4 regions of the Mesorhizobium sp. J8 genome follow, and region 1 is predicted to be linked to each of the others. Evidence: riboswitches for the same ligand, from Rfam matches in the RefSeq annotation. Region 1 holds a riboswitch; each other region holds the start of a gene.
What was found. Region 1 has a riboswitch for cobalamin ahead of MJ8_RS20760 (DUF1636 family protein). Riboswitches for the same ligand answer to the same signal wherever they lie in the genome.

Region 1 (7,372 bases):
GCCGGACGCTTTCATCTCGTTGACGATCCAGTCGCGGCCCTTGGCGATGAGGCCTGGCGTATCGTCCCAGATGCCGCGCGACTGCGCGCCGGCCAGCGACTTGTCGAACAGGCCGTAGATGTTGGTGAAGATGCGGTCTTTGTCCTGAAGCATTTTTCGTCCCTCAGACCGGCTTCTTGCCGAAGACGCGGATGTATTCGGCGACGCCGCCCTTGGCGAGCGCCTTGGCCTGCTTCACCCAGTCGTCGCGCTCGATGCGGCCGCGGAAATTGAGATAACCGTCGACCCATTCGCGCTCGGCTTTCTTCCAGCCGGCGACCTGGGCGAAAGTGTAGATGCCCAACGAATGCAGGATCGCTTCGATCTTCGGGCCGACGCCGGAGATCAGCTTGAGGTCGTCGACCGTCGCCGGGCGCTCGACGCCGACCGGTCGGTTCTTGTCGTCCAGCGAAGGCTTCGCCGTCTTGGCAACGGGCTGCTTGGTCTCCGGCGCCTTGAAGGCCGTGGCCGGTTCGGCTTTCGTCTGCGGTCCGCTGCGCGGCTTGGCAACAGCCTCGACTTCGGGGGAAGCCTGGTTGGCGTTGGCGGCCGAGTGGCGGGGCGCCCTGACACTGGCGCCGTTCTCGGTCGCCGGGGCGACCTTGACCGGCGACGGCGTGTTGAGCGCCGGGCTGGTTTCGGCAGCATGCGTCTTCGGCTTGCTGGACTTGGACGGTGCAACCGGACCCGAGGCCGCCGGCGGCGGAGTTGCCGGCGCAGCGGGTGCCGGGGCCGCGGCAGGTGCCGCCGGCGAGACGGCGGCGGCAGGAGCGGCAGCCGGCGCCGCGGCGGCGGCATCCTTGGCGGCCTTCGCGGCTGCCTTGGCTTCCTTGTCGCGCGTCGACTTCAAGATCGCCTTTTCATCTGTCAGCGTCTTCAAACCATCGGCCGGTTCGGACCCGTGGCGGCCGTTCTGCGGTCCGGGCTTAACCTCGGCGCCCTTGCCGGCGTCGTAGAGATCGATGATCTCGGCCAGACGCTCAGGCGTCAGGTCCTCGAAAGTGTCCTTGAAGATCATGACCATCGGCGCGTTGACGCAGGCGCCGAGGCATTCGACCTCCTCCCACGACAGCGTGCCTTTGTCGTTGGTGTGGAACTGGTCGTGATGGATCTTCGAACGGCACACATCCATCAGCGCTTCCGAGCCGCGCAGCATGCAGGGCGTGGTGCCGCAGACCTGGATGTGGGCGCGTGTGCCGACCGGGTTGAGCTGGTACTGCGTGTAGAAGGTCGCGACTTCGAGGCCGCGGATGCGCGGCATGCCGAGCATGTCGGAGATCGTCTCGATCGCCGCCTTGGTGACCCAGCCTTCCTGCTCCTGCGCCAGCATCAGCAGCGGGATGATGGCCGACTGCTCGCGCCCCTTCGGGTATTTGGCGATCCACTGCTGGGCGGCCGCCGCATTCTCCTTGTTGAAGGCGAATGAGGCGGGCTGGAGGCTGGCTTCTGCAAGACGGCGGACTGACATTTAGCGATCGACCTCACCAAACACGATGTCGAGGGAGCCAAGCACGGCGGTGACGTCGGCCAGCATGTGGCCGCGGCACAGGAAGTCCATGGCCTGCAGATGCGCGAAACCAGGCGCGCGCAGCTTGCAGCGATAGGGCTTGTTGGTGCCGTCGGAGACCAGATAGACGCCGAATTCGCCCTTCGGCGCCTCGACGGCCGCATAGACCTCGCCGGCCGGCACGCGATAGCCCTCGGTATAGAGCTTGAAGTGATGGATCAGCGCTTCCATCGAGCGCTTCATCGCCGCGCGCTTCGGCGGCACCACCTTGCCGTCGAGATTCGACACCGGGCCGGCGCTCTCCTTGCCGAGCAGCAGATCCACGCACTGGCGCATGATCTTGGCCGACTGGCGCATCTCTTCCATGCGCACGAGATAACGGTCGTAGCAGTCGCCATTCTTGCCGACCGGAATGTCGAAATCCATCTCGGAATAGCATTCATAGGGCTGCGATTTGCGCAGGTCCCAGGCCGCGCCCGAACCGCGCACCATCACACCCGAAAAGCCCCACGCCCAGGCGTCGGCCAGCGACACCGTGCCGATATCGACATTGCGCTGCTTAAAGATGCGGTTACCGGTCAAAAGCGCGTCGAGGTCGTCAATCGACTTCAGAAACGGGTCGATCCACTTGCCAATGTCCTCGACCAGCTTCTGCGGCAGGTCCTGATGCACGCCGCCCGGCCGGAAATAGGCCGCATGCATGCGCGAGCCCGAGGCGCGTTCATAGAACACCATCAGCTTCTCGCGCTCGACGAAGCCCCACAGCGGCGGCGTCAACGCGCCGACGTCCATCGCCTGCGTCGTCACATTCAGGATGTGCGACATGATGCGGCCCATCTCGGAATAGAGCACGCGGATCAGCTGGCCGCGCTTCGGTACCTCGATGCCGAGCAACCGCTCTGCCGCGAGCGCGAAGGCATGCTCCTGGTTCATCGGCGCGCAATAGTCGAGCCGGTCGAGATAAGGCACGGCCTGCAGGTAGGTCTTGGCCTCGATAAGTTTCTCGGTGCCGCGGTGAAGCAGGCCGATATGCGGATCGACGCGGTCGACCACCTCGCCGTCAAGCTCCAGCACCAGGCGCAAAACGCCATGCGCCGCAGGGTGCTGCGGACCGAAGTTGATGTTGAAGTTGCGGACGGAGGTTTCAGCCATTGTGGCGCCTCAATTCGTCTTGGCTTTTTCATCCCCCGGCAGGACGTAGTCCGTCCCTTCCCAAGGAGAAAGAAAATCGAAATTGCGGAATTCTTGCTTGAGCTCGACCGGCTCGTAGATGACCCGCTTGGCCTCGTCATCGTAGCGAACCTCGACGAAGCCGGTCAGCGGGAAATCCTTGCGCAACGGGTGCCCCTCGAAGCCGTAGTCGGTAAGGATGCGGCGCAGATCCGGATGGCCGCTGAACAGCACGCCGTAGAGGTCGTAGGTCTCGCGTTCGTACCAGTCGGCGCCGGGATAGACGGCCGTCAGCGACGGCACCAGCATTTCCTCGTCGGTCTGGACCTTGAGGCGGATGCGCACATTCTGCTTCGGCGACAGAAGGTGATAGACGACATCGAAGCGCCTGACACGCGACGGGTAGTCTGCGCCGCATATGTCGATGATCGAGATGAACTGGCAGCGCGGATCGTCGCGCAGGAAGGTCGCCACCTCGATCAGATTGCCCGGCTCGACCGAGACGGTCAGCTCGCCATAGGCAAGCACGGCTTCGCCGATGCGGCCGGAGAGCTTCTCGCCGAGATAGGTGGAGAGTTCGTTCAACGCCAGGGTCATCGGCTCACCGTTCGATCGTGCCGGTGCGGCGGATCTTCTTCTGCAGAAGGAGAATGCCGTAGAGCAGCGCTTCGGCGCTCGGCGGGCAGCCGGGCACATAGATGTCGACCGGCACGACGCGGTCGCAGCCGCGCACCACCGAATAGGAATAGTGGTAGTAGCCGCCGCCATTGGCGCAGGAGCCCATCGAGATGACGTAGCGCGGCTCCGGCATCTGGTCGTAGACCTTGCGCAGCGCAGGCGCCATCTTGTTGGTCAGCGTGCCGGCAACGATCATGATGTCGGATTGGCGGGGAGACGCGCGCGGCGCGACGCCGAAACGCTCCGAATCGTAGCGCGGCATCGAGGTGTGGATCATCTCGACCGCGCAGCAGGCGAGGCCGAAGGTCATGAACATCAGCGAGCCGCTGCGCGCCCAGGTGATCAGCGCTTCGGTCGAGGTGACAAGGAAGCCCTTGTCGGCCAGTTCATTGTTGATTTCAAGGAAGAAGGGATCATCTTCCCCCACCGGCCTGCCGGTGTTGGGGTCGATGATGCCCTTGGGCTTTGGCGCGACGAGGGTGCCTGAACTGTCGTTCAATCCCATTCCAGCGCTCCTTTTTTCCATTCATAGGCAAAGCCGATGGTCAGCACCGCCAGAAACACCATCATCGACCAGAAGCCGAGCATGCCGAGCTTCGAGAAGGACACCGCCCACGGGAACAGGAAGGCGACCTCGAGATCGAAGATGATGAACAGGATCGACACCAGGTAGAAGCGGATGTCGAACTTCATGCGGGCGTCGTCGAACGAGTTGAACCCGCATTCGTAGGCGGAAAGCTTTTCCGGATCGGGATTGCGGTAGGCCACCAGGAAGGGCGCAATGATAAGCGCGAGACCGACGATCATCGCCACGGCGATGAACAGGACGATAGGCAGATACGAACTCAGGAGTGCGCTCATGCGGCGGCTTTCCTTCGGCGGGGCAGTTCACTTTGATTACAGCAACGAACTCTAATGCGGAAGCGTGACAGTTTAACCGCTGAACCGTTTTAGGAGGGCCCATGCTGCAACGCGGCGAGGGTTAGCGCAGCGGTTTCGGTGACGCAAGTCAAACCTTGTTCAAATCGCGGCCCTGGACGCCTTATCGGAAGAAACTGGTCCGATCCGCTCCTGTTTGATTTCCTTCAATTTTCACTCCACTTTTCTCTCCTGACATATCTCCCGCCATTTGCCTGCTAGCATGGTCGGAATCACCGGCTAAAAATCCACGGACGATCGGGGCAAGGACACCTTGATGAAGGAGAAAATCTCGCTCGCCATGGCCAGGCGCATCGCGCTCGGCGCGCAAGGGTTCAACGACCCTCGCCCGGCAGGGGTTCCGGATCGTCGCCACCTTGCGCGGGTGCTTTCGCGAACCGGCCTGCTGCAGATCGATTCCGTGAGCGCCGTGGTGCGCGCGCACTACATGCCGCTCTATTCGCGCCTCGGCTCCTACCCGCTGTCGCTGCTTGATAACGCGGCCGTCACCCGCAAGCGCGCAGTTTTTGAATATTGGGCGCACGAGGCCTCGTTCCTGCCGGTTGAGACCTATCCCTTGATGCGCTGGCGCATGCAGCGCGCCGAGCAGGGCGACGAGATGTATCTCGGCCTGGCGAAATGGGGCCGTGAGCGCAAGGCGATGATCGACGAGATCTATAGAGAGGTCGTCGAGCGCGGGCCGATCGCCGCCTCCGGCATCGAGGGCCACAAGGGCAATGGCGGCTGGTGGGGCTGGAGCGAGGCCAAGCACGCTTTCGAATGGCTCTTCTGGGCCGGGCGCATCACCACTGCCTACCGGCGCGGCTTCGAACGCTACTATGATCTGCCGGAGCGCGTTTTGCCGCAGGCCGTGCTAGACCTGCCCGTGCCCTCGGTCGAGGACGCCCATCGCGAATTGCTGCGCATCTCGGCGCGCGCCCACGGCGTCGCCACCTATGGCGACCTGCGCGACTATTTCCGCCTCGCGCCGGGCGACACGAAGGACCGCATCGAGGAGCTGGTCGAGACCGGCGACTTGCTGCCGGTGAAGGTCGAAGGCTGGGACAAAACAGCCTATCTCCATAAGGACGCCCGCTTCCCGCGCCGGATCGAGGCGCGCGCCCTGCTTGCGCCCTTCGATCCAGTGGTTTTCGAACGCACCCGGACGGAAAAACTCTTCAATTTCCGCTACCGCATCGAGATCTACACGCCGGCGGAAAAGCGCCAGTATGGTTATTACGTGCTGCCCTTCCTGCTCGGCGACCGCATCGTCGCCCGCGTCGACCTGAGGGCCGACCGTCCGGCCAGCGTGCTGCGCGTCCATGCCGCTTATGCCGAGCCCGGTGCTCCCGCCGAAACCGCCGCCCAGCTGTTCGACGAACTGAAGCAGATGCAGGCATGGCTTGGCTTAGAGGCGATCGAAGTGACGCCGGCCGGAGACCTCGGACCGGCGCTGGCCGACATCAAGGTGTCGTAGCCGCGCGTTGACAGGCGCCTAGCCGTAAGCCTAAATCCTGACCCAGACGGTCTTCTCCCGGCAAAGGGAGGAGCCAAGAGGGAATGCGGTGCGGGCCGAAAACCCAAATCCGCGGCTGTCCCCGCAACTGTAAGCGACGAGCCTCGGCCGAAAACCACTGGGGTGTTCCCGGGAAGGCGGCATCTGAGGCGACGACCCGCGAGCCAGGAGACCTGCCGTCTGAGACTTTAAGTATCCGAATGCCCGGCGGGTTTTCCGGGCAAGGAGCCTGGTTTTGGATCGCAACGGCAGTTCCCCGGCAAATAATGCGGACAGTTCGTCCGAACGCGATGACGCGCTGGCCGGCGTGACGGTCATCGTCTGTTCCTCCTGTCGTGACGAGGGCGGCTCGGACGCCCATCCGCGCGCCGGCGCCCTGCTGGCCGAAGACACGCGCCGTGCCGCCTCGAGCGAAAATATCTGCATCCGCACCGTCGAATGCCTCGGCAACTGCAAGCGCCGGCTGAGCGCCGCGCTGCTGCGCGACGGCTGCTGGAGCTATGTCTTCGGCGACCTGGACACCACCAGCGGCGCCGACCTCGTCGCCGGCGCAAAGCTCTTCGCCACCTCGACCGACGGCCTGATCCCCTGGCGCGGCCGACCCGATTCCCTCAAGCGCGGCCTGGTTGCCCGCATCCCTCCCCTCGACATGCTGAAGGACTGACCATGAACGCTTCCGTTTCCCGCGTGCCCTGCACCGTCGTCACCGGCTTCCTCGGCGCCGGCAAGACCACGTTGATCCGCAACCTGCTCGAAAACGCCAAGGGCAAGCGGCTGGCGATCATCGTCAACGAGTTCGGCGATGTCGGCATCGATGGCGAGATCCTGAAGGGGTGCGGCGTCGACACCTGCCCGGAGGAAAACATCGTCGAGCTCGCCAATGGCTGCATCTGCTGCACCGTCGCCGACGATTTCGTGCCGGCGCTCGACCAGATCCTGTCCCGCACGCCGAAGGTCGACCACATCCTGATCGAGACCTCCGGCCTCGCTCTGCCGAAGCCCTTGGTGCAAGCCTTCCAATGGCCGACCGTGAAGAGCCGCGTCACCGTCGACGGCGTCGTCGCCGTGGTCGACGGCCCGGCGCTGGCCGACGGCCGCGTCGCCTCCGACATGGACGCGCTTCAGGCGCAGCGCGCCGCGGACGATTCGCTCGACCATGACGATCCGGTCGAGGAGGTGTTCGAGGACCAGATCGCCTGCGCCGACCTGATCATCCTGTCGAAGAGCGATTTGATGGATGCGGCGGGCGCTGAGCGCGCCAACGCCGTCATCGGCGAACATATCGCGCGCGCCGTGAAAGTCGTGCCGACCGCGCAGGGCAAGGTCGATGCTTCGGTGCTGCTCGGCCTCGGTCTCGCCGTCGAAGACGATATCGAGAACCGCAAGACCCATCACGACGACGAGCTCGATCACGAGCACGACGATTTCGATTCCTTCGTCGTCGATATCCCGTCGATCGCCAATCCCGACGAGCTGGCAAAGCGCGTCGCCCTTGCCGCCGAGCAGGAGAACGTGCTGCGCGTCAAAGGCTTCGTCGAGGTCGG
Region 2 (7,372 bases), 2.2 Mb from region 1:
TCCCACGTCACTCCGCCGCTATGACCGCCTCGCCCCGGTCCACATCGCAATCACCCGTCGCCAGCCGGCATTGGCCGGCAAGCACGGTGATCAGCGCGATCGCGCCGGCTGCTACGGATACCCAGAAGCCGTTCTGCGGTCCGAAAGTGTCGACCATCCAGCCGGCGGCGAAGGAGCCAAGCGCCATGCCGATGCCGATGCCGGTCGTCACCCAGGTGATGCCCTCGGTCAGCATCGCCGGCGGCACGTGGCGCTCGATCAGGCCGAAGGCGGTGATGAAGGTCGGCGAGATCGCGACGCCGCTGACGAAGACGGCGAGCGCCAGCGTCGGGACCGTGTCGACGAACAGCAGCGGCAGCGTGGTGAGCGCGATCACCGTGACCGCCACCGCCAGTTGCCGCTGCAGGGGCACCTTCAGGCTGAGCGCGCCGACGACGATGCCGAGCACGAAGGATCCCAGCGCATAGACGCCGATGACCAGGCTCGCCGCCTCGGGCTGGCCAAGCGCCTTGGTGATGGCGACGGTGGTGACTTCCGTCGTGGCGAAGGTCGCGCCGACGAAGATCAGCGCGAAGGTGATGATCTGGACTGGGCGCAGGCGGATCGCTGAACCGGCCGCGCCATGCTCGGCCGGGCGGATCGGTGGCTCGGAGGAACGCTGCAGCAGGAATGCCGCCGAGCCGAGCGCGAGCAGCAATGTGCTGACCACCATGCCGGCCTCCGGAAACAGCGCCGCGCTCAAGCCCACCGACAGCGAGGCGCCGGCGACATAGACCAGCTCGTCCGCGGCCGATTCGAAGGCGAAGGCGGTGTTGAGTTCCGGCCGGTCGCGAAAAATCTCGGTCCAGCGTGCCCTGACCAGCGCCGGGATGCTGGGCATGGCGGCGGCAAGCAGGGCGGACAGGAACAAGGTCCAAGCCGGCCAGTGCTGGTTGGCCGCAACGATCAACGTCGCGAAGGCGAGCACCGAGACCAGTGTCATGGGTGCTGCGATCGCCGTCTGGCCGCGCCGGTCCACCAGCCGCGACACTTGCGGCGAAAGAAAAGCGTTGACCAGCGCATAGGTCGCCGAGACCGCGCCGGCCAGCCAGTATTCGCCATGCGTCTGCGACAGCATCGCCACGATGCCGATCGGCGCCATGGCGATCGGCAGGCGCGCCATGAAAGCGGCCGTGGCGAAGCCTTTCGTGCCAGGAGCCCGAAAAATGTCCGCATAGGGGTTTCGCATGATCAAGCTCCTCGACAGGGCTGAATACCACAATTACATACGTCGCGTATGAACATCAGATAATTCATACGCCGCGTATGTCAATTGGCATACGGCGCGTATGTGAATAAGGCCAGAGCCATGCACAGACCGCGCAAGGAGATGATCGCCGAGACGCGCGCCAAGCTGATCGCGGCCGCCCGCCATGCCTTCGGCACCATGGGCTATGCCGAGGCCTCGATGGACGATTTCACCGCCTCGGCCGGTCTCACCCGCGGCGCGCTCTACCATCATTTCGGCGACAAGAAGGGGCTGCTGCAGGCGGTGATCGCCGAGATCGACGGCGAGATGGCTTTGCGGGTGAACGAGGTTGCGTCGAAGGCGCCGACCCGCTGGCAGCGTTTCGTCGACGAATGCACCACCTATATCGAGATGGCGCTGGAACCGGAAATTCAGCGCATCATGTTCCGCGACGGCCCGGCGGTGCTCGGCGACCCGGCGCAGTGGCCGAATGCCAGTGCCTGCGTCGCCTCGATGACCGAGCATCTGACCAGGCTGCAGGAAGAGGGCGTGGTCGTCGCCGATGTCGATCCCGAGACGGCCTCGAGGCTGATCAATGGCGCCAGCAGCCAGGCCGCGCAGCGCATCGCCAATGCCAAGGATCCCGAGGCGACGTCGAAGAAGGCGATCGCCGCCTTCAAGCAACTGCTCGAGGGCTTGCGCAAGAAGACTTGAGCGCACGCTTGGGTAACCAAGCCACCGTGTTGTGCACCGGTTTCAGGCCGGTGCAACCCTGCCGCGATTGACAATCAGCAGGGCGAGCGCATCCTCCACCGCCATCTCTTGGGGTTTGGAGAGTCGGGCCATGTGGGACTTCAGCATTGGCCGGTCGGTGTCCATCATGATGCGGACATGGCCGTTCATCGTCTTTCGCATGATCGTTTATTTCGGCATCACGGTCGCCTACATCATGGCGACCGGCACAGGGGCCAGCGTCGGTTACGGCGTCGGTCACATCTCGACCGATCCGGATGGCCCGATGTCCTTCGCGCTCTGGGGCGGCGTGGTCGGCTTCGGAATCGTCTCGATCGCCGTCTACTGGATCCGCGAATACATCCTCTATGTGCTGAAGGCGGGTCATATCGCCGTCATGGTGCATCTGATCGACGGCCATGACGTGCCCGACGGCCAGAACCAGATCGCCTATGCCAAGGACGTGGTCACCCAGCGCTTTGCCGAGGCCAACATCCTTTTCGTCGTCGACCAGCTGGTCAAGGGCGCCATCCGCGCCATCACCGGCCTGATCGGCGGCATCGCCGCCTTCCTGCCCATTCCGGGCCTGAGCGGCATCGTCAGCTTCATCAACACGGTCATCCGCATCTCGCTGACCTATGTCGACGAGATCATCCTCGGCTACAACATCCGCATCAATTCGAGCTCGCCCTTCGAGACGGCGCGGCAAGGCGTCGTGCTTTATGCCCAGAACGGCAAGCACATGGTCAAGAACGCCGTCTGGCTGGCGGTGATCATGTGGGGCGTGTCCTTCGTCATCTTCCTGTTGATGCTGGCGCCCGCCGCGGCGATCCTCTGGGTCATGCCCGGACAATTGGCCGGCTGGGCCTTCGTGCTGGCGATCGTCTTTGCCTGGGCCTTCAAGGCAGCATTCATCGAGCCGTTCGCCATCGCGTCCTTGATGCAGGTCTATTTCGAAGCCATCGAAGGTCAGGCGCCCAGCCCCGAATGGGACACGCGGCTCGCCGAGGCCTCGTCCAAATTCAGGGAACTGCGCGACAAGGCGCTCGGCTCCTTCGGCGGCGGCTCGCGTTGGGACACGCCCCGAGCGGCTTGATCAGCTCAGGATTTCGACGGCCCGGCACCGAGACTCGCGATCGCCGATTTGAGCGGCGCTTCGCCGGCGCCGCGAAAAGTCTCGCTCATCACCAGTTCGGGCAGCGGCAGGCGCTTGCCCCAGCCATGCGCTTCGAGGTCCGGCTTCGGGGCGAAGGCGGAGACGCGGCCGACGCACAGATAGGCGATCGGCGTGACATGCTCCGGGATCGACAGAAGCCGCTTCAGCGCCTCCGTTTCGATGATGCTCACCCAGCCGACGCCGACACCCTCGGCGCGTGCCGCCAGCCAGAAATTCTGCACCGCGCAGACCGTGCTGTAGAGATCCATCTCCGGATTGTGCCAGCGCCCGAGCGGCGAACCCTTCGAGCGCTGCCGGTCGCAGGTGATGCAGAGATTGAGCGCGCTTTCGCATATGCCTTCGAGCTTCAGTTTCCGGTATAGCGCCTGCCGCTCCGCCTCGATCGCCGGCAATTCCTGCTCGCGCGCGGCGAGGAACAGATCGCGCACTTGTCTGCGCCGCTCGGCATCGCGGATGACGATGAAATTCCACGGCTGCATATAGCCCACCGACGGCGCATGATGCGCGGCGGTGAGAAGCCGCGCCAGCACGCAATCGTCGAGGTCGTCGGGAACAAAATGGCTGCGCACGTCACGCCTGGTGAACATCGCCCGATAGACCGCGTCGCGCGCCAGTTGGTCAAAGTCGTCGCCGCTCGCGGCGATCGCTGCTGCCGTCATCGCTTTTCCCCTTGCGACAAGCAGTCCTCCGCCTGACCAAGCGGAAGACCGTGTCTGCCGGGCCGGTCTTCTGGCTCGGGATCGTCCCGCCCCGGCGCCTTCCCGTCATCGACAGTGGCGTTTGCCGGCGCGGTCCCCCTCACAGCGTTGGGCACGCCACGGAGTTCAACCGTGTTCCCGATTCTCCCGCGTCGCGGGCACCAGGCAGCGAAGTGACCTTACCGCGAAGTTGGGCACCCGCCAATGGCGCGGACGACATGGGCTTGCGCAATTTCCCCAGCCATTCGGCTTTTCAAACATGGTCATTGCGGCCGCGGGTGCCTAGATTAGGCGCCATGGCCACACGTCTCTACACGCACCCGATCTTCCTCGAACACCTCACGCCGCCCGGTCACCCCGAGCGGCCCGACCGCCTGCGCGCCATCGAGCGGGTGCTGGACGACGAGGCGTTTGCGGCGCTCGACCGCGTCAAGGCGCCGGAAGGCGACGAGAAAACCATCCTCTACGCGCACCCCGAGGCTTTCGTCGAGCGCGTGCGCGCGGCGATTCCTGAGAGCGGCATCGTCTCGATCGATGCCGATACCAGCGCCAGCCCGAAAAGCTGGCAGGCGGTAGTCACGGCGATCGGTGCGGCGAACGCCGCGGTCGACGATGTCTTCGAGGGCCGCGCCGCCAACGTCTTCGTCGCCGCCCGTCCGCCGGGCCACCACGCCGAAAAGACCACGGCAATGGGTTTTTGCCTGTTCAACACGGCGGCCATCGCCGCCCGTTATGCGCAGAAGAGGCATCAGGCCGAGCGCGTCGCCATCGTCGACTGGGATGTCCATCACGGCAACGGCACGCAGGACATCTTCTGGGACGATCCGTCGGTGCTCTACTGCTCGACGCACCAGATGCCGCTTTATCCGGGCACCGGCGCGAAGAGCGAGACCGGGGCCGGCAACATCGTCAACGCGCCGCTGGCGCCGCAGACCGGCAGCGACCTGTTCCGCGACGCTTTCCTGTCGCGCGTGCTGCCGTCGATCGACGCGTTTGCGCCGGACCTGATCATCATTTCCGCCGGTTTCGACGCGCATCACCGCGATCCGCTGGCCGAGATCAACCTGACCGAGGACGATTTCGACTGGGCGACCGGCCAGTTGATGGAACGCGCGGGTCGCCACAGCTCCAACAGGCTCGTCAGCCTGCTGGAAGGCGGCTACGATCTGCAGGGACTGGCATTTTCAGTCGCCGCCCATGTCGGGCGGCTGATGAAGGGATGAATGATGGCTGATGAAGCTAACCAAGACGTCAAGGCGATGAGCTTCGAGCAGGCGCTCGACGCGCTGGAGAAGATCGTCGATGATCTGGAGCGCGGCGACGTCCCGCTCGATCAGTCGATCAGGATCTATGAGCGCGGCGAGGCGTTGAAGGCGCATTGCGACCGGTTGCTGAAAGCGGCCGAGGACAAGGTCGAGAAGATCAGGCTGTCGCGCGACGGCAAGCCGGTGGGAACGGAGCCGTTGGACGCGGAATAATTCGGGTGGCAGAGCAAGCAGGTAAGGAGTTCAAGCCATGTGCCGCAACATCAAGACCCTGGCCAATTTCGAACCGCCGGCAACCAATGACGAAGTGCATGACGCAGCGCTGCAGTTCGTGCGCAAGCTGAGCGGCACGACGAAACCGTCGAAGCGCAACGAGCACGCTTTCTATCATGCTGTGGAAGCGATCGCGGCCGCCGCGCGCGAACTCATCGATTCGCTCGAAACCAGCCAGGAACCGCGCAACCGCGAGGTCGAGGCCGCCAAGGCGAAGGCCAGGTCGGCGCTGCGTTTCGCCTGAGGGACAGTTATGAGCTTCTTTCCCGGAAACGACCCTGAGCCCGGCGATGCCTTCGCCTGCGACCAGATCGAGCTGATGGTCGTTCCCAACGCCAAGGACATCGGCGGCTTCGAGGTGCGCCGCGCCTTGCCGACGGCGAAACGCCGTCTGGTCGGGCCATTCATCTTCTTCGACCGCATGGGCCCAGCCATCCTGCGCGCCGGCCACGCGCTCGACGTGCGCCCGCATCCGCATATCGGCCTTTCCACCGTCACCTATCTGTTTGACGGCAAGATCAGGCATCGCGACTCGCTCGGCACCGAAATGGTGATCGCGCCCGGCGACGTGAATTTGATGACCGCCGGGCGTGGCATCGTTCATTCCGAGCGCACGCCGGAAGAGCTGCGCGGCGCTCCGATGTCGGTCTCCGGCTTGCAGACCTGGCTCGCGCTGCCCGATGGCAAGGAAGAAATCGCCCCGGTCTTCGCCAATACGTCGGTTGCCCGATTGCCGCAGATCGACACCGGGGGCGTCAGCGGCCGCGTGGTCATCGGCGAATTCTCAGGCCTGCGCTCGCCCGTCGCGACCGCGTCGGACACGCTTTACGCCGATCTCAGGCTGGCCGCGGGCGCCAGCGTGCAAATTCCGGCCGATGCCGAGGAACGCGCCATCTACACGCTGGAAGGCGAAGTCTCGATCGCCGGCGATGTTTTCCCGGCCGAGCGGCTTCTGGTGTTCAAGCCGGGTGAGGAGATCGTCGTCTCCTCCGAGCGCGGCGCGCATTTCATGCTGTTCGGCGGCGCTTCGCTTGGCTCCCAGCGCTATATCTGGTGGAATTTCGTCTCGTCCTCGAAGGAACGTATCGAGCAGGCCAAGCAGGAATGGAAGACGGGCCGCTTCGATATCGTTCCCGGCGACGAGGAAGAGTTTATTCCGCTGCCTGAGAACTAGGAATCGCTCAACCTGCGCGTCACCGACACGCATTTACATTCGCCCGCCGGCGGCCTATTCCGCGCATGATTATGGCGCAATCTGCTGGTAGCGCCGTGTTCGATCAATTGAGGCAGGACGCGCCCGAGTGAAGCCAGACACGCCGCTGCTCGACAAGGTCCGCATTCCCGCGGACCTGCGGATGCTCGATGAGAGCGCGCTGCCGCAGCTTGCCGCGGAACTGCGTGCCGAGCTCATCGACGCCGTGTCGCAGACGGGCGGCCATCTTGGCGCCGGTCTTGGCGTCGTCGAACTGACGGTTGCCCTGCATTATGTCTTCAACACGCCGCAGGACCGGCTGATCTGGGACGTCGGCCACCAGGCCTATCCGCACAAGATTCTGACCGGCCGCCGCGACCGCATCCGCACGCTGCGCCAGGAGGGTGGCCTCTCCGGTTTCACCCGGCGCGCCGAGAGCGAATACGACCCGTTCGGCGCCGCGCATTCCTCCACCTCGATTTCGGCCGGCCTCGGCATGGCGATGGCGCGCGACCTGTCGGGCGGCCGAAACGATGTGATTTCCGTTATCGGCGACGGCTCGATGTCGGCCGGCATGGCCTTCGAGGCGCTGAACAATGCCGGCGCACTCGATGCCCGGCTGATCGTCATCCTCAACGACAACGACATGTCGATCGCGCCGCCGACCGGCGCGATGAGCGCCTATCTGGCGAGGCTTGCGTCGGGCAAGGCCTATCTCGGCCTGCGCGATTTCGGCAAGAAGCTGACCTCCTATCTCGGCAAGCGCGCCGACCGCGCCATCACCCGGGCGGTCGAGCATGCGCGTGG
Region 3 (7,372 bases), 2.6 Mb from region 1:
GGTCCTTCTGCGAATTGGGCAAATCGTCAGGCCTGCATTCTCTCGCGAAGCGCACGTGCTGCAGTGACCATGTTGACGAGGGAAGGGCGGACCTCCTCCCAATTGCGTGTTTTGAGGCCACAGTCAGGGTTTACCCACAGTTGCGCGTCAGACAAGCGTTCGCGGGCAAGCGAAAGGAGGGCCGAAATCTCGGCGACTTCCGGAACACGCGGCGAGTGGATGTCATAGACTCCGGGACCGATTTCATTCGGATATTTGGAACTCGTGAAGGCGTCCAGCAGTTCCATCGCCGAGCGCGATGTCTCAATGGAGATTACATCCGCGTCCAGCTCAGCGATCACGCCGATGATCTCATTGAATTCCGAGTAGCACATATGAGTGTGGATTTGAGTCGCGTCCTGTACACCGGTTGAAGCGAGCCGAAAGCATTCGACTGCCCAGTCGAGATAGAATTGCCGGCCGCATTTGCGCAGCGGCAGGCCTTCGCGAAACGCCGCCTCGTCGATCTGGATCATCTTTGCGCCAGATTTTTCGAGGTCCGTCACTTCATCGCGAATGGCGAGCGCGATCTGGCGACAGACCTCAGCGCGGGATAGGTCGTCGCGAACAAAAGACCAGTTAAGAATGGTCACTGGGCCCGTCAGCATTCCCTTCACCGGCTTTTGCGTAAGCGACTGAGCGAACTCCCACCACCGCACCGTCATCGGATTTGGGCGCGACACGTCGCCGAAGATGATAGGGGGACGCACGTAGCGCGACCCATAGCTCTGCACCCAGGCATGTTCGGTGAAGGCGAAGCCGGAAAGTTGCTCGGCGAAATACTGGACCATGTCGTTTCGTTCGAACTCACCATGCACCAGCACATCCAGCCCAATCTCCTCCTGCCAGCGAATAGCAGCCTCGGTCTCCTTCTTCAGAAAGGTTTCGTAATCGACATAGCTGAGCTGGCCCCTCCCATGCGCGGCACGCGCCTTGCGCACCTCAGCCGTCTGCGGGAAGGATCCAATGGTCGTCGTTGGAAACCGCGGCAGGCCGAGCGCGCGAGCCTGAACCCTGGAACGCTCGGCAAATGCGCTCGTTCGTTGCTTCATGGCGCCGTTGATGCCGGCGGTTCGCCCTTCTACAAGCGGGTCGTGGATCTTCGAAGATGTTGCGCGAGCCGCGGCGGCATCAGCAGAAGCTTTCAACTCGTCGGCCACCGCGCCCCTCCCTTGGGACAAGGCCCGAGCCAGGATCACCAGCTCGTCGGTCTTTTGGGCCGCGAAGGCGAGCCACGATCTGAGGTCCGCATCGAGTGCTGTCTCCATGCGCAGATCGATCGGCACATGCAGCATCGAGCAGGAAGGCGCTATCTCGACGCGGGCCAGGGGCCAGCCGGCGACGACCGGCTTGATTCGGTCGAGAATGGCAGTGAGGTTCGCGCGCCAGACATTGCGGCCGTCGATCAGGCCAAGCGAAAGCACCAGATCCTTAGGTGCGAGGCGACCAACCGTTTCCAACTGCTCGGGAGCGCGCACGAGGTCTAGATGCAGCCCGGCTATCGGCAGAGAAATCGCGGTCTCGAGATTATCTCCCAACGGCCCGAAATAGGTAGCCAGCATGATCTTCAGCTCGGGCGCCACCGTCGACAGCTGCCCATAGGCAAATTCAAACGCAGCTCGTTCGTTCGGGTTTAGATCCAGCACAAGCGCCGGCTCGTCGATCTGTAGCCAATCGGCTCCCGCGAGCTTCAACGTCCGCAGGAGTTCCTCGTAGACGGGCAAAAGCCGTGGCAGGAGCGCGATGGTGTTGAATCCTTCGGCACGTGACTTCGCCAGCTTGAGAAAAGTGACCGGTCCAAGGATGACTGGGCGTGTGTGAATGCCCAACGCCTTAGCCTCGAGGAAGTGATCAATGGGTTTCGTCGACGAGAGGGTAAACGTCTGATTATCCTCGAGTTCCGGCACGATGTAGTGATAATTGGTATCAAACCATTTGGTCATTTCCATCGCGGTTAAGCTGTGTCCATCAGCATGCTGGTGACGAGCGCATCCACAATGCTCCGTCTGAGCTTGGCCGCCGCGGGCCATGGCGAAATAGGTATCGAGTGGGACCTCGCCCCCGTTCCAAGCATATCGGGACGGCACGGCGCCGACCATGGCTGCGGTGTCGAGTACATGGTCGTAGAGCGAGAAGTCGTTGGACGGGATTTTCGAAACGCCGCGATCATGCTGCTCCTCCCAGCTAGCGGCACGGAGCGCCTTCGCCATCGTGAGAAGCTCGGCGCCACAAGATTTTCCGGACCAATAACTTTCAAGCGCGAATTTCAATTCTCGCCGACGACCGATTCGTGGGACACCGAGCGTTGCTACAGGAATTTGCTGAGAGACAGTCATGCCATACCCCGATAGTTGGGGCGTGGGACAAGGAGGGCGCCAATAGCCCGACCCGAAACGCCAAGCTGCCGCGGCCCACCGAGACACCCCGCCCGTGGACAATGGTTCGCCGTGGCAGGTCTCCTGGCTCGCGGGTCATAGCCTTTACCCGTCTTCCCGAGGCGTTCGCCTCAGTGACATGAGTGGGATTGGCTCGCCGCTAACAGTTGCGGGGGCAGCGCCGGCATCGCACCGGCTTCCCTCTTAGCTCCGCTGCGGCAACGCCGTACGGAGAACCACGGTGACCCAGACAATCACAAGGGGTGCTGTCTGTCAACGCCGCATAAAGAAATGTTTATGTCATTATGCGAATGTCGCTTGTAATGATGGGCTATTTTCGGAGAGTCGTGCAGGAGCAACAAAGGAAGGGTTTGATCGTCAACATGTTCATTTCGGCACTCGGTAGGGCAGACTGGCTAGATGAAGCCATTGCTTGCCGCTGCCGGTGACTGGCCAAATCAGCAAATGGGCGCTGTTCGGAGGTGTGCCGGACCGAGCCGGTTTTGGTTGGACCTATCGGGCGTGAGGGCAGGGCGCCGCCAGCACAATTGCGTGGCTAATCGCATACTGCAGGACGCGAATGTGGGCATCGGCACGCCGACTGATATCAAGATTGCCTGAACTGCCCTGTCAAATGGCGCCAGCTCATCTCTGAGTTCCTGCAATTAAAAGCGCCAGGGGGAAACCGCACTCTACGAAAGGAGATGGGAAATGGGACATTTCGATTTGCCTGTCTTCGGTAAGGCAGCTTTTACCGGGAGCAGGGCAGCTATTTCTTGGCACGCCCCTGAAGCAGTCCAGCCTGCTCGGCTTCGCGGCGCAGATTCTGGCGCGGCCGCGGACCGATTTGCTGGATCACCAGGCCGGCCGCCAGCGAGCCGAGATCACCGCAATCTTTAAGGCTGCGCCCGGTCGTGTAGCCGTAGAGGAAGCCCGCGGCATAGAGGTCACCGGCGCCGGTTGTGTCGACCAGTCCCCTGGTCTCCATGGCCTGGATGGTAACCGTCTCGTCGCCGCGCACGATCACCGAACCCTTTTCCGAACGGGTCACGGCGGCTATTCTACAATCTTTGCGTATCGCCGCCAGCGCGTTCTCGAAGGAGGAGGTCTGGTAGAGCGACTTGATCTCGTGGCTGTTGGCGAAAACGATGTCGACCTTGCCCGAACGCATCAGCTCCAGGAATTCATCGCGATAGCGGTCGACACAGAAGGAATCCGACAGCGTCATGGAGACTTCGCGCCCGGCCGCATGTGCCAGCCGCGCGGTCTGCCGGATTGCTTTCTTGGCGCGTGGCGGATCCCACAGATAGCCCTCGAAATAGGTGACCTTGGCGCCGGCGGCCTTGTCTGCCTCAACATCCTCCGGTCCGAGCTCGACGCAGGCGCCGAGATAGGTGTTCATCGAGCGCTCGCCGTCCGGCGTGACGAAGATCATCGAGCGCGCCGTCGGCGGTTCGCCCTGGAGCGGCCTGGTGTCGAAGGCCACGCCCTGGGCGTGGATGTCGTGGGTATAGATGTCGCCGAGCGCATCGTTCGAAACCTTGCCGCAGAAGGCGGCGCGGCCACCGAAGCTCGCCACGCCCGCCGCCGTGTTGCCGGCACTGCCGCCCGAAGCCTCGATGGCGGGCCCCATGCGGCTGTAGAGCAGCTCGGCGCGGCTTGTGTCGATGAGGTTCATCGCGCCCTTAACGATGCCATTGGCCTCCAGGAAGGCTTCGTCGCATTGGGCGATGATATCGACAATGGCATTGCCGATGCAGAGCACGTCATATTCCGGCAGCAAGATCTCTGGCACGAACGGGCGCGGGTTCGGCCGGCTGGTGTGGGCGTTTCGAGCGCAGATTATCTGGCGTGGAGTCCCTCCGGGCTGCGACTCCTGCGTCGCGCCGCAAGTCGTTGGCTCCGCCGGTCCTCTCCCAGGTGAATTCAGGCTCGTCACGGCCGAGGTTCCGATAGATCGCGGTAGGAGAACAAGCGGCCCCCTAGCGACTTTGATTTCAACCAGATCGTGAACATAGGCCTACCATTCACAGCGACTTGGAACTGCTAAGACTCTGCAAATTTGTTTGAAGGGTCTGTTGCAAGGCTCTGTCGAAAACGCATGGGATTGGCCACGTGCGAGCAGGCAGTGGACCAACATACCGTTCGGCCGGAGAATCCGAGGGAGTCGGCTGACAGTGCCACGCGAGCGTGCGGTATCAAGCGCCTGTTTGACCGGTTTGCGCTCCGCCTATGCTAGCCGTGATTGGATCAAGCACGCTTAAGGCAGGTGGTCGTATCCGTCTTATCCCGGCAGAGACAAAGCGCGAGGCCGAGAATGTTTGCCCTCACGTCACAATGCGGCTGGCAAGGCCGACACACCCGACCAGTGCGACCGTGTTCGTCTATCTCACTTCAAGCAGCAGGGCTGTGGGAATCGCTTCCGCTGCTGGCGCTCAGTGCCCACCTGATTCTTCTTAGATGCAAGCCTGTCCGGGCGTTGGGAAAGGCTATTCCAGACAGACGCTTTTTTCTAAGCTTTTTGTGGCTCCAGATTCGAAGCGTAAGATCTCCACTGGTTTAATCCCGAGCCTCTACAGCATCTCCTACTTTAGCTCTACGCCAGCGACGTCGATCGAACGGGAACATAATGTAGTCGCGCACGGTGAGCGGCTCGGGTTGGTTTCGCATGCCAACCTCCGGCCACTCATTCTTTTTTGGCCAGTATGCAGTTAGAAAAATCGTGTCCCAAATCGTTGTAAAGAAGCCATAGTTTCGATGCCGGTGATGCGCTTCCATCGAGTGGTGAATGCGGTGGAATTTGTTGTCGCCAATGATGTATCGAAGCGGCCCAAGATTGATGCGGGTACTGGAGTGCGAAAGATGGGCCTGAAAGGTGATCAGCGTCATGGCCACAATGGGCACTACGCCAGATTCAAAATGGATCAGAGCGAGTGGTAGTGCGACCAAGGCTGCGTAAACGAGTGGCTCGGTGATGTGATGATTGCAATTCCATGCCGTCAATTCGCGGATCGAGTGGTGAGTCGCGTGCAGGCGCCAGAGGAATGGAACAGCATGCTGAGCGCGGTGCATCCAATAGTAGAAGAAGTCGCCTGCAATCGCGACTAAAACTCCCGAAAGAACCGCCAATCCACTGTTGACGATCGCATTGTCGGAGTGAAGCATTCCGAAATTGATCGTTACGAGCGGCTTTATTCCTATCCAAGCCAGGCCAACAGCGAAGAAGTGCCAAACAAACGCGCCGAGTCCGAGCCGAATAAGCCAATTCCGCACGCCGCGAACATATGAGGCAAGACTGTATCGATAAGCCGGAAAGGTGAGTTCCAGCGCGGCGCAAATGGTAGCGAAGACCACAACCAACTCGAGCGATTTCACGAAAATCTGGGTTATCTGATTAAAATCGAGAATTTGCATTTGTTTGCTCCGGCGAATCGTTCAAAATGCGCCAGCTTCAGGTCGGATCTTCGAGGCGGTCATCTTCGTCATCAGGGCGAATCCAATAGTTATGAATCTCCAGCGCCGCCCGACAAATTCGAGCTCGGCAGCCGAATCTATACCCGCGCAGAACGTATGAATTGCACGGTGGTCGGCCATGCAACTTGCGTTTCGCTGCGCATCCAAACGGTGATTATTCCGCCGGCACGGCGGGGCACCGCGGGAGCGGACTATGCGAGGTTCTCCCGGATTGGTAAAATTGATTGTTTGGATAAGCCGTATCCATTTCCCAAATGAGTCGGAGAAGCAGAGGAGCGACGTGGATTGTCCGCCTGAGGTTGCAAGCTATGCGCCATTGTGTTGCGGCGGCGACCCGCTATGGCAAAAGAACTTTGTGAACCAGCAGCTCGGCGGGTCGGGCGTTGTTGAGGTTCATCGCGCCCTTACTGAGGCGATGATTTCGGCGATGGCATTGCCGATGAAAAGCGCATCAACGTCTCCGCAACAGACCTCCCGGCCTTCTGCCATGCCGGCTGCGCGAGGTCTGGTCATGACATGGTGTTCCGCTTCCATTTTGCGTTGGCTCTCAAGGGGCGGCGAGCCCTGCCTCGCGCCGCAAGTCGTCGGCTCTGTCAGTCCTCTCCCAGGTGAACTCAGGCTCTTCACGGCCGAAATGCCCATAGGTCGCGGTCTTGCGGTAAATCGGGCGTAAGAGATCAAGCATCTTGATAATGCCCTTCGGTCTGAGATCGAACAGCTCAAGAACGAGCCGCTCGATCGTTCTTTCCTCAATCCTTGCGGTGCCGAAAGTGTTGACCATGACAGACACCGGACTTGCCACGCCGATCGCGTAAGCAACCTGCACCTCGCAGACGTCCGCAAGGCCGCTCGCCACGATATTCTTGGCGACATACCGGGCGGCATAGGCTGCCGAGCGGTCAACCTTGGACGGGTCCTTGCCCGAAAAGGCGCCGCCGCCGTGGCGCCCCATTCCACCATAGGAATCGACGATGATCTTGCGTCCAGTGAGGCCGCAGTCGCCGCGCGGCCCACCGACTACGAACCGACCCGTTGGGTTGACCAGAATTCTGATGCCTTCCGCGTCCAGGTCGGGCGGCAGAACCGGCTTTATGATTTCCTCAATGACGCCCTCGCGGACCGTCTCCTGCGAAACCTGCTCATCGTGCTGCGTCGACACGACGATGGTGTCCAGGGCGATAGGGCGCAAACCCTCATAGCGCACCGACACTTGCGACTTCACGTCAGGACGCAACCAGCTAAGCTCTCCTGCCTTGCGGACATCCGCCTGCCTTTTCGTCAAACGGTGGGCGAGCTGGATTGGCAAAGGCATCAGCGTGTCGGTCTCGCGGCATGCATAGCCGAACATGAGGCCCTGATCTCCCGCTCCCTGTTCGAGGTCCTGCCCCCGACCTTCGTCAACGCCTTGGCTAATGTCGGGCGACTGCTCGGTGAGGGCATGAACGACTGAGCAATGCCGGCCATCAAAGCCAACGGCCTCATCG
Region 4 (7,372 bases), 1.7 Mb from region 1:
CTTCCTGCTCCGTGCGGCTGTTGGCCGGGAGCCAATTGGCTGACGACATGACTGTTGCCGCCCGTTGCTGAAATAAACGGGAAAACAAGTCTTTGGTTGCCTCTGCGCCGCGTCCCGGCATGGCCCGGCCGATCCGCGTGAAGCAGGATTTCGCGGCAGACACCGCGTCCGGTCGCCGTGACTAGGCGAAGCCATCAGATCACCGCACGCTGATCAGCGCGGTGCCGGCGATGGCGAGAAGCGCTCCGGCCCAGGCGGCCGCGGTCGGCCTTTGCCCGCTGCGCAGCCACACCATCGGCAGGATGATGACCGGCGTCATCGAGGACAGCGTCGAGATGATGCCGACATGGCCGGTGCGCAGCGCGGCCATCAGGCAGGACATGCCGAGCGAGGTGCCGACGAAGGCGGAAAGCACGGCAAGCCCCACCGTGCCGAACTGGACGGCCTCTCGCTTGCCTTTGCCGAACGGAGTTGCCGTGAGCGCGATAAACAGGATCACGGCGAGGCCCGAGCGCAGCGCCATGGCCGTGAACGGCTCGACGCCGGCGGCCATTGCCGGTCGCGCCAGAAGGGTGCCGATCGCCTGGCCGAGCGCCGTCGTCACGCCGAGCACGATGCCTGGTCCGAGGCGCCCGGTGAGCGGCGGGCCGGGCACGGTGCTGACGGGCACTGTGGAAGGAGTGACGACTGGCATGGCCGGCGCCAGGTCGCCGCGCTTGAGGAAGCGTCGCGGCATGCCGATGGCAAGCACGATGCCTGCAAGCACCAGCGCCACGCCCAGCGCCTGCCAGCGGCTGACGGTTTCGCCGAGCACCAGATAACCGAGCGCCAGCGCGAAAGGCGAGGTGAGCGAGAAGAGCAGCGCCGTGATGCGCGGGCCGACCGAATAGATGGTGGCGAAATAGGTCGTGCTGGCGATGCTGATGCCGGCGAAGCTCGATCCCGCAAGCAGCCAGAACTCCCTTGGTCCGATCGTGTGCCAGCCGCCGATCGCCAGCGACACCGAGCCGGTCATCACGAAAGTCGCGAGCATCTGCCACCGGGCAAGCTGGAGCAGGGGAACGCGCCCCTTGAGCTCGCTGAGGAACATGGAGCTCAGCGCGCTACACATGGCGGCGGTGACGGCGAAGGCTTCGGCGGCGAACATGGCTGGCGACTGCGAATCCGGGAGCCGGACAATTGCCGATGCTTACGCCAGCACGAGGCCCTCGGCTAGGCTGTGCGGGCTCGCGGTCCGCCCAAGACCGCCCAACTGGCCCCGATCAGCGCTGCGATGGTCGCGAGAAGCACCGCCAGGCTCGGCAGGTGCAAGAACACATTCCGCCAGCGTGGCTCGACGACCGCACCGGTGCTGAAGGCCTCGCCGCTATACTGACAAAGGATCCAAGAGGCGCCGCTGCGCACCATGTCGGCATCGATGTCGGAGATCAGCGCCTTCGCGTCGCCTGCGGCTGTGGGCATTGTCGCCATATAGGCGAGCAGCGCCTTGGCGGTGGCGAGATAGGCGTGGCTGCATTCGTTGAACGGGCTCTCCTCGTCGCCGAGGCTGCCCGGCATCAGCCCCCACAGGCAGTAGGTGAATTGCAAATTGCCGTGATTGTAGAGCCGCCGGAAGGTCGGGTCGGTCAGGGTTTGGCGCTGGGCAAGGTCGAGGATATCGCCGCGGTAGCGCGCGATCACCGCCATCTGGCCGTGGGTGAGGCTGGGGATCTGGATGCCGGGCGGAGGTGGGGCCGAGGAGCCGCTATGAGCGTGCGCGGATGTGGCCGGCGTTGCCAGCAGGGCGGTCGCCAAAAGGAAATTGGCCGCCAGGGCGAGGAACCTTGGCGGCCGACGCATGCGATTTCAGGCGTAGCGGCGGGCAGGCCCGCGCTGGTCGCGCAACGCGACCACGCGCTCGGCAGCCGCGCCGAAGCCGAGCCCGACGACGGTCCACAGCACCAACTGGATGCCGAGCGATGCGACCCGGAACTGCCAAAGCACCGTCGCCGAGAAGTTCTCCGGCACCTCGTTGATGTCGGGCAGGGCCGCCTTCACCAGCGCGAAGACGACGAGGAAGGCGAGCCCAGCCACGATCGAGGCATTCCAGGCGCCGAGCCTGTTCCAAAGCCGCTGCGCCAGCCCGACCGCCGCCACCATCGCCGCGATTGAGACCACGATCATGATGAAGAACAATTCGGTGCGGTAGGCGATCGTTTCGGCATTGCCGACCGCCGGCGGGTTGGCCGGATATTTGAGGCTCGGAACCACGACTACGGACAGGAATCCGAGCAGCGCGATGAGCGCCGAGGTGCCGCGCGGGCCGAGCGAGCCCAGCCGGCCATAGGCATAGGCAAAGACCAGCGAGAACAGCCCGCCGAGAGCGGCGCCATAGACCAGCACGCCGGTCGCTAGGCCAATGCCGGCCTGCGTGGCGCGGCTGACCATTTCGGGCTCCGGCGCCTCGCCGGCCGCCTGGGCCTGCTGTTCCTCGAAGGCGATTGCCTTGTCGACCTGCGGCTCGCCATAGACGCGGGCGAAGGCGAATGCCAGAATCCCCGCGACCAGCCCGACAAGCATGCCGCGCAGCAACAGTTTTCCGACCATGCCAGAGTCCCTTCGAGCAATCCCGGGAGAAATTCGAAGCGTTTCTCCGCCCGGAATTGCGTTAGACCAAAACTCAGAACGGCATCAGCGATGCCGAACTGCTCGAGAGCAATTCCAGGAAAAGTGTGCAACGGTTTTCCGTCCGGAATTGCGTCAGACCAAAACCTAGGACGGTTCAGCCTTCGCTGAACCGCTCCTAGTGGCAGGGGAAGCCGAGCAGGTGGCGGCCGTCATGCACGAACTCGTGCACCGCCGTGCCCCTAATCAGCGACGTCGCGCCTTCTTCCGCGCCGACGAAATAGATCATCAGCATCAGCATCAGGCCGGCGAAGATTGCCCAGGGCAGAAGCTCGCGAACGGGAATCGCAACCGGGCCGTAGGTCGGGGCGAAGGTGGTGTCGGACATTTTGACCTCCTGTGGGATGCTGCGTCCCGTTGATCCAACGATGCTGCGAGATAAGGCCTGACTTTCGGCTGGTGCCGATCACAGTGGCGCGACCGTGCCGGACTCGCACCGGCTTCCAATCCCGTATAGCGCTAAAACACTTGTCAGCACTTCGTTCGCCTGTCAACGACATGTAATGGCCAACGCGGCTTCGCGCGGCCGAAATTTCACTGGACCACGGAGTTTTGGGATGTTCGCCCGCCTGACGATGATCGCAAGCGGCGCGACGCAGGCCACGCGCAAGGGGCGCTTTCCGAGTGACGAGGCGCCGGAGCCGTGGGCACTCGATCACGCAAGCGTGCTCGCTTCGTCGCTGCGCCGGGCCGACCGTGTCTGGACCAGTCCGGCGCTTGCCGCGCGCAGAACGGCCGAGGCGCTCGGCCTGGACGCGACGGTCGAGCCGCTGCTTGGCGAGCAGGATTTCGGGCGGTGGGCCGGCAAAGGCTTCAAGGAGGTGCAGGCCGAGGACCCGAAAGGCATGGCGGCCTGGCTTGCCGATCCGGACGCCGCACCCCACGGCGGCGAGTCGCTTGCCGCGGTGGCCCGACGCGGCGTCGCGCTGATGGAGCGCTTGGCCGCCGAGAGCGGCCACACCATCGCGCTCACCCATGCCGTGCCGATCCGCGCCGCGATCGTGCATGTGCTGGGCGCGCCTCTCTCCGCGATCTGGAAGATCGACATCGAACCGCTGTCGCTCACCGAATTGCGCAGCGACGGCCGCCGCTGGGCGCTGCATGCGAGCGGGGTCGCCGCCCGCGCGAAATAGCGCTGGAAAAGCGCTCGTCGGCCGACGAGCGGCCGCCGGCGAAGACGAACCCTGCCGTTTCAGCAATCGCTAACGGAACGGAAACGCCTCGCTGCTATGGTGCTGCCTCGTGGCGAGGAGAGCCTTGCCTTAGGAGCCGCCGGATATGGCCAATTATCCCGAGACCGAACGCCGTCTTCATGCGCGCGAATTCGTGCTCAAGGAAGCCGCGATCATTGCCGGTGGCGTCAGGATCGGCTGCTCGGTCAGGAATCAGCACGAGCAGGGCGCGGAGTTGCGCGTCGCCGCCGATACGGAGCTCCCGGAACGCTTCCTGCTCGAGGTTCCGGCCGACGATACGACCTATCGAGCCTTGGTGCGGTGGCGTCGAAACGATCGCGTCGGCGTGGCGCTCTACAGCAACGCGCCGAGGAACTGACTACCCGGACGTCTCACCAATTCGTCACTTCACCTGGCCGCACGTGCAACCGGCATGCATGGAACGCAACCGCCGCGAGCCCGTTCATTGCTGCCGATCAACTGGGATTCGCGTATGAGCAGGACAGCCGTTTGGGTGGCGCTGATCGCCATCGTTCTCGTAGGCCTCTATTTGTTGGAGGCCAACGGCATGATCCGGTTCTAGAAGCAGCGGCGCCGCTCGTCGCCATTCGCAAGGTCAGCAGCAGCGGCTCTCTCCGCAACACGGCTTTCCCGCGGCCGCCTGTTCCTTCAGCCAGCGGTCGCGCGGCTTGCAGCTTGCCGGTCGTGGCGAAAGCTCGACCTCGATGGCGCCGCCAACGACGCTTGGCTGGGCCGCGCGGTGCAGTTCCATCGGGCGGACGCCGTCGCTGACCTCGAAGGTCAGTTTCGCCGACTGGTCGAGGGCTACGTGATCCGAGACCTTGCGGATGATCGCCGCGAACTTGCCGGCCGGCATATGGATAGGCCCGCCTTCGTCCACGTCCCATAGCTGGATGAAAATCTCCGACCAGGATTCCGGATTGGCCTCGCAATCCAGCGCCGAGAACTGCCCCGCCTTCACCTCGGTGACATGATAGCCTGGTTTAACCGGCCGTCCGTCATAGCGGAACACCAGCGGCCGGTCCTTATGATCGGCCAGCGCGCCCAGCAGGTCGCCGATGGTCAGGTCGGCGGGGTCGATCGGGACAGCGTTTTTGTGATTGTCAGAAGACAGCATGTCGGCTATTCCTCATTTCAACATTTCAAGGATTATTGAAACGTGGATGAACGTCAAGCCCTGATCGCCTTTGGCGCGCTGTCGCAGGAAACCCGCTTGCGCCTGTTGCGCTTGCTGGTTGTTGCTGGACCGGAAGGCATAGCCGCCGGCGCGCTCGCCGAGCAGGTCGAGGTCTCGCCCTCCAATGTCAGCTTCCACCTCAAGGAACTCGAACGGTCCGGTCTCGTCACCGCGCGGCGCGACGCTCGCTCGATCGTCTACAGCGCCGAATACGACGCGCTGTCGGGGCTGATCCGCTTCCTGATGGAGGATTGCTGCTCGGGCCGCCCGGAAATCTGCGCGCCGGCGCTTGCCGCACCTTGCTGCAGGCCGGGCGAGGGGAGCCAGCAATGATTGTTTTGCTCCTTGCCCGGCCAAGGGCCAACCGATGAACGGTTTCGATCCAGCGCGCCGCTTCGCCGCCGAAGCCCTGGGCACCGCCCTGTTGGTGGCGACGGTCGTCGGTTCCGGCATCATGGCCGAGACGCTGACGCATGACACCGCGCTGGCGCTGCTTGCCAACACGCTCGCGACCGGCGCCATGCTGGTGGTGTTGATCACCGTCCTCGGGCCGATCTCGGGCGCGCATTTCAATCCCGCGGTCTCGCTGGTGTTCTGCCTCAACCGGTCGCTGCCGGCCCGCGATCTCCCTGCCTATCTGGTCGCGCAGTTTGCCGGCGGCATTGCAGGCACCATCGGCGCGCATCTCATGTTCGCCCGGCCGGTTCTGGAGATTGCGACGAAACCGCGGACCGGGCCGGCACAGTGGTTCTCCGAAGGCGTCGCGGCATTCGGCCTTGTCGCCGTCATTCTCGCCGGCCTGCGCTTCGAGCGGCGGGCCGTGCCGTGGCTGGTCGGGCTCTATATCACGGCGGCCTATTGGTTCACCGTGTCCACGTCCTTCGCCAATCCCGCCGTTGCCGTGGCGCGCTCGCTCACCAACAGCTTCTCCGGCATCAGGCCGGTCGATTTGCCAGGCTTCATCGCCGCCGAACTGCTCGGCGCGCTGATCGCCTTGGCGCTGATGGGCTGGCTGCTCAAGTCCGAAACCGTTCAGCAATCCCACCCACTGAAAGCAGAACCATGACGGTCACGATCTACCACAATCCCGCTTGCGGCACCTCGCGCAACACGCTCGCCATGATCCGCGCCAGCGGCGAGGAACCGGTGGTGATCGAATATCTGAAGACGCCGCCTAGCCGCGAACGGCTGCGCGAACTGATCGCCGCGATGGGGATCTCTGCGCGCGATTTGTTGCGGGAGAAAGGGACCCCTTACGCCGAGCTCGGTCTCGCCGATCCGAAATGGAGCGATGACGAACTGATCGATTTCATGCTCGCCCATCCGATCCTGATCAACCGGCCGATCGTCGAGACGCCGAAAGGCACCAGGCTATGCCGTCCATCGGAAGCGGTGCTGCCGCTGCTCGACAATCCGGTGCGCGAATTCATCAAGGAAGACGGCGAGAAAGTTGCTTACTAGTTGGCCTTTAGGGCGCCAGATGCTTCATGAAGTAGATGGACGCCCTCGGCTTGCCGAACGGGTCGACAAAATGATGCGGCACGACGCCGACCTCCCGCCAGTTCATCCGCCGATAGAGCCGCTCGCTCGCTCCGCCCTCGGCTGTGTCGAGAAGCAGCAAGGAGCGCTTCCTCTTCGTTGCTTCGTCTTCGACTGATGCCATGAGCGCGGAGCCGATGCCTTGCCGCTGGAAGTCTCGATGAACGAGCAGCATGTAGACCTCCGCCCGGTGCAGCGCATTCGGTTCCGGCGACAGATAGAGCTGGACGGTGCCGACGAGGTTATCCTCGAGATAAGCGCAGATCAGGAGGCGTTCCCCGGCCGCCAGCGAGGGGAAGATGCCTTGCCAATAGGACCGGGCTTGTTCGGCATCGAACGGCAGGACGAAGCCGACGAGCGCCCCATCCTCTATGCTCTGTATCAAGAGCCCGGCGAGGGTGTCGAGTTGCGCGTTTGCTCCGGCCTCGTCGATTACCGCGATACGCATTTGCTTCCCCTTCGAGGCTCGATTGATAATGGGCTTTGAGCAATCCGTGAAGGCCGAAGCGCCCGCGCCTGTCCAGCGCGACCGTCATGTTCTCGTCGCGGCTCTCGGCATCACGCAAATCCTTGCCTGGGGATCGTCCTATTATCTGCCCGCCGTGCTTGCCGCGCCGATTGCCGAGGATACCGGCTGGTCGCTCGCCTCGGTCGTTGCCGGGCTGTCCTGCGGGCTGCTGCTTGCCGGGCTGGTCTCACCCGTCACCGGACGGCTGATCCAACGCCACGGCGGCCGCCCGGTACTCGCCGCGAGTTCGCTTCTGCTGGCTGCCTCGCAATCGCTGCTGGCGGTTGCAAC

Region 2: it holds a riboswitch for cobalamin, as region 1 does, so the genes downstream of both, bluB (5,6-dimethylbenzimidazole synthase) here and MJ8_RS20760 (DUF1636 family protein) in region 1, are expected to answer to the same signal.
Region 3: it holds a riboswitch for cobalamin, as region 1 does, so the genes downstream of both, metE (5-methyltetrahydropteroyltriglutamate--homocysteine S-methyltransferase) here and MJ8_RS20760 (DUF1636 family protein) in region 1, are expected to answer to the same signal.
Region 4: it holds a riboswitch for cobalamin, as region 1 does, so the genes downstream of both, MJ8_RS12225 (CbtB domain-containing protein) here and MJ8_RS20760 (DUF1636 family protein) in region 1, are expected to answer to the same signal.

What each region holds. Positions count from the first base shown of each region.
Region 1 covers NZ_AP024109.1:4,315,430-4,322,801, forward strand. Annotated here, with positions in the region: gene nuoF (NADH-quinone oxidoreductase subunit NuoF) at 1-153, opposite strand, end outside; gene MJ8_RS20730 (NADH-quinone oxidoreductase subunit E) at 164-1,507, opposite strand; gene MJ8_RS20735 (NADH-quinone oxidoreductase subunit D) at 1,508-2,698, opposite strand; gene MJ8_RS20740 (NADH-quinone oxidoreductase subunit C) at 2,708-3,313, opposite strand; gene MJ8_RS20745 (NuoB/complex I 20 kDa subunit family protein) at 3,318-3,899, opposite strand; gene MJ8_RS20750 (NADH-quinone oxidoreductase subunit A) at 3,890-4,255, opposite strand; gene MJ8_RS20755 (winged helix-turn-helix domain-containing protein) at 4,590-5,789, shown strand; cobalamin riboswitch at 5,820-6,024, shown strand; gene MJ8_RS20760 (DUF1636 family protein) at 6,064-6,492, shown strand; gene cobW (cobalamin biosynthesis protein CobW) at 6,495-7,372, shown strand, end outside.
Region 2 covers NZ_AP024109.1:2,126,757-2,134,128, forward strand. Annotated here, with positions in the region: gene MJ8_RS09765 (MFS transporter) at 8-1,228, opposite strand; gene MJ8_RS09770 (TetR/AcrR family transcriptional regulator) at 1,349-1,942, shown strand; gene MJ8_RS09775 (hypothetical protein) at 2,073-3,056, shown strand; gene bluB (5,6-dimethylbenzimidazole synthase) at 3,062-3,796, opposite strand; cobalamin riboswitch at 3,839-4,016, opposite strand; gene MJ8_RS09785 (histone deacetylase family protein) at 4,132-5,058, shown strand; gene MJ8_RS09790 (exodeoxyribonuclease VII small subunit) at 5,062-5,313, shown strand; gene MJ8_RS09795 (DUF2277 domain-containing protein) at 5,351-5,617, shown strand; gene MJ8_RS09800 (pirin family protein) at 5,627-6,547, shown strand; gene dxs (1-deoxy-D-xylulose-5-phosphate synthase) at 6,729-7,372, shown strand, end outside.
Region 3 covers NZ_AP024109.1:1,670,799-1,678,170, forward strand. Annotated here, with positions in the region: gene metE (5-methyltetrahydropteroyltriglutamate--homocysteine S-methyltransferase) at 27-2,375, opposite strand; cobalamin riboswitch at 2,471-2,670, opposite strand; gene MJ8_RS07590 (adenosine kinase) at 3,184-4,194, opposite strand; gene MJ8_RS07595 (sterol desaturase family protein) at 4,974-5,828, opposite strand; gene metK (methionine adenosyltransferase) at 6,436-7,372, opposite strand, start outside.
Region 4 covers NZ_AP024109.1:2,623,901-2,631,272, forward strand. Annotated here, with positions in the region: gene MJ8_RS12210 (DMT family transporter) at 200-1,147, opposite strand; gene MJ8_RS12215 (hypothetical protein) at 1,213-1,839, opposite strand; gene MJ8_RS12220 (CbtA family protein) at 1,846-2,586, opposite strand; gene MJ8_RS12225 (CbtB domain-containing protein) at 2,783-2,992, opposite strand; adenosylcobalamin (AdoCbl) riboswitch at 2,993-3,136, opposite strand; gene MJ8_RS12230 (histidine phosphatase family protein) at 3,222-3,797, shown strand; gene MJ8_RS12235 (PilZ domain-containing protein) at 3,943-4,215, shown strand; gene MJ8_RS12240 (DUF6428 family protein) at 4,453-4,974, opposite strand; gene MJ8_RS12245 (ArsR/SmtB family transcription factor) at 5,017-5,367, shown strand; gene MJ8_RS12250 (aquaporin) at 5,402-6,100, shown strand; gene arsC (arsenate reductase (glutaredoxin)) at 6,097-6,495, shown strand; gene MJ8_RS12260 (GNAT family N-acetyltransferase) at 6,503-7,021, opposite strand; gene MJ8_RS12265 (MFS transporter) at 7,068-7,372, shown strand, end outside.